Regions from separate parts of the Streptomyces yatensis genome, predicted to be linked through region 2. Evidence: riboswitches for the same ligand, from Rfam matches in the RefSeq annotation. Region 2 holds a riboswitch; each other region holds the start of a gene.

Region 1 (2,255 bases), 950 kb from region 2:
CCTGGGGGTCTGCCTTTGGGGTGTTCCTGAGGGCGTCGTTCCTCGGGGGGCCTCGGAGGTGTTCCTGAGGGGGCCGTTACCTCGGAGGTGTTCCTGAGGGGGCCGTTCCTCGAAGGTGTTTCTGAGGGGCGGCCCCGTCGGGACCTGAACCGGCGGCCCTGGCGTCAAGGGGGGAGAGAGCGCCAGAGCCGCCGGAGTATCAGGGGTTGATCATGGGTTGATCAGGGGTTCATCCCGTGCTGGCGCAGCCAGGGCATCGGGTCGATCGGCGAGCCGCCGCCCGGCCGGACCTCGAGGTGGAGGTGCGGGCCGGTCACATTGCCGGTGGCGCCGACGCGGCCGATGACGTCGCCCGCCGTCACCTTGCCCGAGGTGACGACCATCGAGGACAGGTGGCAGTACCAGATCTCGGTGCCGTCGCTGAGGGTCAGCACGATGCGATAGCCGTACGAACCGGCCCAGCCCGCCTGGGTGATGGTGCCGCCGTGCACCGCCTTGGCCGGGGTGCCGGTCGGGGCGGCGAAGTCCTGGCCGGTGTGGTCGGCCGACCAGATGTCGCCCGCCTGGCCGAAGCTCGCGGTCAGGGTGTACGAGCCGACGGGGAGGGTGTACGCGGCGGCGAGCCTGGCCTGGCGCTCGGCCGCGGCCTTCTTCTCGGCCGCCTCCTTGGCCCGCTGCTCGGCGGCCTTCTTCTCCGCCTCGGCCTTGGCCTTGCGCTGGGCGGCCACCTCCGCGGCCTGGTCGGATGCCTTCTCCGCGGCCGCCTTCGCCGCGGCGGTGCGGCTGTCCTCGTCCGCCGCGTTCTGCTGGTTCTCGGCCTGCTGGAGGATGCGGGCGCGGAGCGCCTCGCCCGCGTCGGTGGTGCCGCGCTGCTCGTCCTCGCTGGTCAGGCCTGCCTGGGAGAGCGGGGCGGCGGCCGTCTGCGGGCCGCCGCTGTCGTCCGACGCCCAGGAGCCGATGCCGGGCAGGTCCTTGGCGGCGGGCAGGCTGGCCTTGACCTCATCGGCGACATGGCCGAGATCCGGCATGGAAATGGGCGGCTTGGGACGGTCCTTGGCGCTGGCCATACCGCCCGCACCGACCGCCGCGATCACGCCGACCCCCAGGACGGCGCCGCTGCGCGCCATGGTCCCGCCGCGCTGCTTGGCCACGCGGTGCCGGCCGCGTACGGGAGCGATGGACTCCTCGGTGGGGTTCCACTCCTCCCAGGGCTCGGTCTCGAATCCGGCACCCGGGCCCTGGAACGCGTCCCCATCCGCGTCCGCGAACCGATCGTCGGGGGCGAAGTGGCCGTCCCCGGAACTCATCCCGGCGCCGGCGTCAAAGCCGGGGCCGTAGGCGGTGGCGGTCCCCAAACCGCCTCCCCGTGTGCGATACGGGGCCTCGTCCAGGGCAGACCTGTTGGACGCCACGGAGGCGCACTCCTTTCCTTCCTTCTCGCCTACCGGGTTAGCTGACGGGTTCGGAGCAGGAAGGTCTCCTACGGGTCAGGTTCGACCCGATTCACCCCAAGGTGTTGGTTCCCCGGTTCCCTTGGTGCTGCTGGTGGTGCGGTACTGCCGGTGTGCGTACGGGATTCGGCGACGGCGCACGGTGCCGCCCTTGCGACGGTTGTGACGACCGCGCTGCGTTATCGAACGTTAATAGAGAGCGCGATGTGATTCCAAGCTGTTCTGAGGAATCCGCGCACCTTTGGCATGAACTTAGCGCTCAAGAGGGGACAGATGGGGGCGAGTCGGCACACTGGTCAAAGGTTCCCAAAAACGCGTGCGGGCCGATCGTGCAGCAATTGTTATGCGGAGGGAGCTCGGTCGACTACGCACGGTATGGGCCCGGACGGCTACGCACGGTGGGAGGCATCGCCGTCCCCCGTAGGGCCGGTGCGGTGCGCATCACCGTCGTCGCGCCCGTTCCCCCGGCCGTTCCCGCGGGCCGGGGTGCGGCGGACCGCCAGCAGCGCCATGTCGTCCGACGTCCCGCCGTCCGTATGGCGCTCGACATCGGCCACCAGCGCGTCCAGCAGCTCCTGCGGATCGGCGAAGCGGCGGCCGCGCAGCTGCTTCGCCGGGTCGTAGAACTCGCCGTTGCGGTCCCGGGCCTCCGTCACCCCGTCCGTGAACAGCAGCAGCGTCTCCCCCTCCTCGAACCCCAGCTCCATCACCCGGTCCGGCCACCCGGCCAACTCCCCCATCCCCACCGGCAGCGCCGCCGCCTCCGGCTCCAGGGCGCGCACCGCGCCGTCCTCCTCCAGGAGC
Region 2 (2,255 bases):
CGCTGCCCGGGGCCCCGGCCCCGGGCAGCGGCACGTCAAGGGTCCGCACGCCCCCCGTCCGCGTCCTACGCGGGCCGCACGCTCCCGTAGATCGGCATCTCGGTGATCGGCGCCTTCTTCACCACATCGCCCGGCTTCGGCGCGTGGATCATCATCCCGTCGCCGATGTAGAGGCCGACATGGCTGATGTCGTCGTAGAAGAAGACCAGATCGCCCGGCTGGAGTTCGGACGTCGAGACGCGCGTACCGGCCTTCACCTGGTCCCAGGTGGTGCGCGGCAGCGAGATCCCGGCCGTCTTCCAGGCCGCCTGCGTCAGCCCTGAGCAGTCGAAGGAGCTGGGGCCGGTGGCGCCCCAGACATACGGCTTGCCGAGCTGCGACTTGGCGAAGGCGATGGCCTGGGCCGCCTTGGAGCTGTTGGCCGGGGCCGAGGGCGTCGTCGAACCGGAGCCGCTGTCTCCGTTCGGTTGTTCCTGCTGCTCCTGCTGCTTCTTGCGCGCGGCCTCCTGGCGCTGCTTCTCGGCGAGCGCGGCCGCCTTACGGCGGGCCTCTTCCGCCTTCTTCTTCTCGATCGCCGCCAGGCGCGCCTTCTCCTTGGCGGTCAGATTCGCCAGTAGCCGCCGGGCCTCGGTCAGCTTGTCCTGGACGGTCTTCTTCTGGGTCTTCAGCTGCTTCTGCGACGCGGTCAGCGAGGCGAGGCTCTCGCTGGCCTTACCGCGCTCCTTGGCGGCGCTCGCCTGCTGCTTCTGGAAGTCGTCGACGGCCTGTTTCTGCCGACCGGTCAGCCGGTCGATCAGATGCGACTGGTCGAAGACGTCCTGTGGATCGTTGGAGAACAGCAGGGTCGCGGCGGAGCGGGCCATTCCGCCGTCGCGGTACTGGGCGGCGGCGTAGGCCCCGAGCGTGCGTCGGGCCTCGTTGAGCTTCTCGGTGCGCTCGGCGACGGAGTCCAGCAGCTTGTCGACCTTGGCCCGCTGCTGATCGGCGCGTTCCTTGGCGGCGTTGTAGCGCTGGGTGGCGCTCTCGGCCTGGTGGTAGAGGGTGTCGACCTTCTCCTTGACCTTCTCGATCGACTGGGCGGCCGGCTTGGGGTCGCCCGGCGCGGCGTTGGCCGTCTGGGAGAGGAGGGTGACGGATGCGAGAGCGGCCGTGGTGAACCCGACGGCCGTACGGCGGCCGTGACCGGTGAGCGGGGCCGGTATTCGGCTCCGCGGCTTGCGGTGCGACGCCAAGGGAGGCGACTCCTTCCGTGGACCGCCTACCGGGTTAGCTGTCGGGTTCGGGCGGTACGGAAGGTTGCCCTACGGCCGTGTCCGGGCGGCACCTGCGTGCCACGCCGTTCGGGCCGATTCACCCCGGTGTTGCGTTGTCGGGTCCCCGGCTCCGGGCGCCTTGCGGCGGTGCCGGACTCGGCGGAGGCAGCCCGTGCCGGCGTGGTTCGCCGACGGATCTTCCGGGCCGCCTGACGCAGGACGGTAGCCAACACGTGGGGCTCCTGTGAAGACTGGTGGCCGTTTTGCCCGAAACCGTTTCGTGATGTTCGGGCATCGGCTGTCAGTGGGGCGGCCTAGACTCGGGGAGCGATGAGCAGCCTCTTTGACGACAGCTTCCTGGCGGACCTCGGGCCTCCTTCGAACGAGGAGCCACCGCCGCCGCCCGAGGATTCGGCGCACCCCGGCCCCGATGGCGCCGAGGACGTGCCGCATCACCTCTTCAGCGGCGGCTTCGACGCGCCCGTGCCCCGGGAGGCCCACTACCGGGACGGTGCGGCGCGGCCCGTCGTGGACCCGTCCGCCCTGCTCGAGGGGTTGAACGAGCAGCAGAGAGCCGCCGTGGAGCACACCGGCTCGCCGCTGCTGATCGTCGCGGGCGCCGGCTCCGGCAAGACCCGGGTGCTCACCCACCGCATCGCCTATCTGCTCGGCGCCCGCGGGACGCACCCCGGCCAGATCCTCGCCATCACCTTCACCAACAAGGCGGCGGGCGAGATGAAGGAGCGGGTGGAGGAGCTCGTCGGCCCGCGGGCGAACGCCATGTGGGTCTCCACCTTCCACAGCGCCTGCGTCCGCATCCTGCGCCGCGAGTCCAAGAAGCTCGGCTTCACCTCATCGTTCTCGATCTACGACGCCGCCGACTCCAAGCGGCTGATGTCGCTGGTCTGCCGGGATCTGGATCTCGACCCCAAGCGGTTCCCGCCGAAGTCCTTCAGCGCCAAGGTCTCCAACCTGAAGAACGAGCTGATCGACGAGGAGACC
Region 3 (2,255 bases), 2.7 Mb from region 2:
CCCGCCTCGACCGTGTGCTGCGCGAGGAGAAGGGCTACACCTACGGGGTGCGCGCCTTCGGCCAGGTGCTGCGCTCCGCGCCCCCTGCGCCCTCGGGCGGCTCCGCGGGCGCCGCCATGCTGGCGATCAGCGGCTCGGTGGCCACCGAAGTCACCGGGCCCGCGCTGGAGGACCTCTGGAAGGTGCTGCGCACGCTGAAGGAGGAGGGGCTCACCGACGAGGAGCGCGATGTCGCGGTGCAGAACCTGGTGGGCGTCGCCCCGCTGAAGTACGAGACGGCGGCGGCCGTCGCGGGCACTCTCGCCGACCAGGTCGAGCAGCATCTTCCGGACGATTTCCAGGCGCAGTTGTACGCCCGCCTCGCGGAGACCGGCACGGTGGAGGCGACCGCCGCGGTGGTGAGCGCCTTCCCGGCGGACCGGCTGGTCACGGTGCTGGTCGGGGACGCCTCGGCGATCGAGGAGCCGGTCCGGGCGCTGGGCATCGGCGAGGTGCGCGTCATCTCCGGCTGAACCGCCCGGAGTTGGCCGATTGGCCGGATCCGGCCGAGGAGCCGACGACCAGGCGGGCTCACTGACGATCCGGTCCGCTGACGATCCGGGTCCGCTGACGATCCGGCAGGCGGTCCGGTCAACGGGCTCACAACGGAAGGACCCTGGCCCCGTAAGGGTGTCGGGGTCCTTCCTTCATGCCCGATTTGCGGGAGTGACAGCTTGTTTGGTTTGTGGGGAGAGCAACAAAAAACCGGAACCGTTTGGTGATCGAAAGCGGGCCCGTTTAGCGTCAGTCCGGCTGTTCGCCAGCAACCCGCCGCACCCGCGGCACGGACAGTCATCGCCGAGTCCCCGTACGGCGCGAGCCAGGGGAGCCGGGGACCCACACGTCCCCAGGGGTGAATCGGGCCCCTTCCCCGGCCGGGGGAGGAGTCCGTAGGAGACCTTCCTGCTCCGAACCCGTCAGCTAACCCGGTAGGCGAGAAGGAAGGAAAGGAGTGCGCCTCAGCATGGCGTCCACCCGCACTGCCACCGGGAAACACCGCCGCACCACCAAGGTCAACGTCCGCACCGGCGCGAACGTCGTGGGCATCACCACCGTCGCCTCGGGTGTGGTCGCCGGGCTCACCGGACAGGCGTTCGCGGCCGACACGGCCCCCAGTCCCCGGCAGACCGGTCTGACCCAGGCGATCGTGATCGGCGACGGGATCGCGGACCACATCGAGGACCAGGCGCAGGCCCAGGAGACCGCCGCCGAGCAGGCCGCCGCCAAGGCCAAGGCGGAGGCGATCGCCCGCCAGGAGGCCGCCAGAAAGGCGGAGGCCGCGGCGAAGAAGGCCAAGGCCGAGCGCGAGGCCAAGGAGCGCGCGGCGCGCGAGGCCGAGCGCAAGCGGCTCAACACCTTCGAGACGCCGATCAGCGGCTCCTACGTCTCCACCGGCTACCACGCAGCCAGCGGACTGTGGTCCTCCGGCAGCCACACCGGCATCGACTTCCACGCCTCCTCCGGCACCTCGGTGCACTCCGTGGGCATGGGCGAGATCGTCGAGGCGGGCTGGGGCGGCTCCTACGGCAACAACGTCGTCATCAAGATGAACGACGGCACCTACACCCAGTACGGCCACCTGTCGTCGATCAGCGTCTCGGTCGGTCAGAAGGTCACCCCCGGCCAGCAGATCGGCCTGTCGGGCGCCACCGGCAACGTCACCGGGCCGCATCTGCACTTCGAGGCCCGCACCAGCCCGGACTACGGCTCGGACATCGACCCCCTGGCGTATCTGCGCTCGCACGGCGTCAACGTCTGACCCCGCGAGGCTGGGCGCACACCCGCGGTCCCGCGAGACTTCCGAGAAGGCCCCGTCCACCGGACGGGGCCTTCGGCGTGCCGCCGCCCGCCGGCCAAAAAATATCCATGAAATGCACTCCGCCATCGGAAAAGACGTCCGATGGGAATAGAGTCGTTCAACGCGCGTTCCATGGATGCGTTTCGCGGGCATTAAGGCGGAGGTTCGACAATGTGGGACCGGAAGTGAGCGGGGATACGACCGCGGTCCAGGGCGGTCGCCGGATTTCGGCGCATGCGGTGTGCACGGCGATTCGCGACGACATCGTCTCCGGCACCTATCGGCCCGGCAGCCGGCTCACCGAGGAACTTCTCGCCCGGCGTTACGGCGTCTCGCGGGTGCCGGTCCGCGAGGCCCTGCGCACCCTGGAGTCCGAGGGCTTCGTGACGACCCGGCGGCACGCGGGGGCCTGCGTCGC

What was found. Region 2 has a riboswitch for cyclic di-AMP ahead of J8403_RS24665 (C40 family peptidase). Riboswitches for the same ligand answer to the same signal wherever they lie in the genome.
Region 1: it holds a riboswitch for cyclic di-AMP, as region 2 does, so the genes downstream of both, J8403_RS20380 (M23 family metallopeptidase) here and J8403_RS24665 (C40 family peptidase) in region 2, are expected to answer to the same signal.
Region 3: it holds a riboswitch for cyclic di-AMP, as region 2 does, so the genes downstream of both, J8403_RS12865 (M23 family metallopeptidase) here and J8403_RS24665 (C40 family peptidase) in region 2, are expected to answer to the same signal.

What each region holds. Positions count from the first base shown of each region.
Region 1 covers NZ_CP072941.1:4,910,819-4,913,073, forward strand. Annotated here, with positions in the region: gene J8403_RS20380 (M23 family metallopeptidase) at 222-1,412, opposite strand; cyclic di-AMP (ydaO/yuaA leader) riboswitch at 1,424-1,558, opposite strand; gene J8403_RS20385 (PP2C family protein-serine/threonine phosphatase) at 1,841-2,255, opposite strand, start outside.
Region 2 covers NZ_CP072941.1:5,859,517-5,861,771, forward strand. Annotated here, with positions in the region: gene J8403_RS24665 (C40 family peptidase) at 66-1,232, opposite strand; cyclic di-AMP (ydaO/yuaA leader) riboswitch at 1,241-1,425, opposite strand; gene pcrA (DNA helicase PcrA) at 1,584-2,255, shown strand, end outside.
Region 3 covers NZ_CP072941.1:3,197,675-3,199,929, reverse strand. Annotated here, with positions in the region: gene J8403_RS12870 (M16 family metallopeptidase) at 1-512, shown strand, start outside; cyclic di-AMP (ydaO/yuaA leader) riboswitch at 826-989, shown strand; gene J8403_RS12865 (M23 family metallopeptidase) at 1,004-1,798, shown strand; gene J8403_RS12860 (GntR family transcriptional regulator) at 2,023-2,255, shown strand, end outside.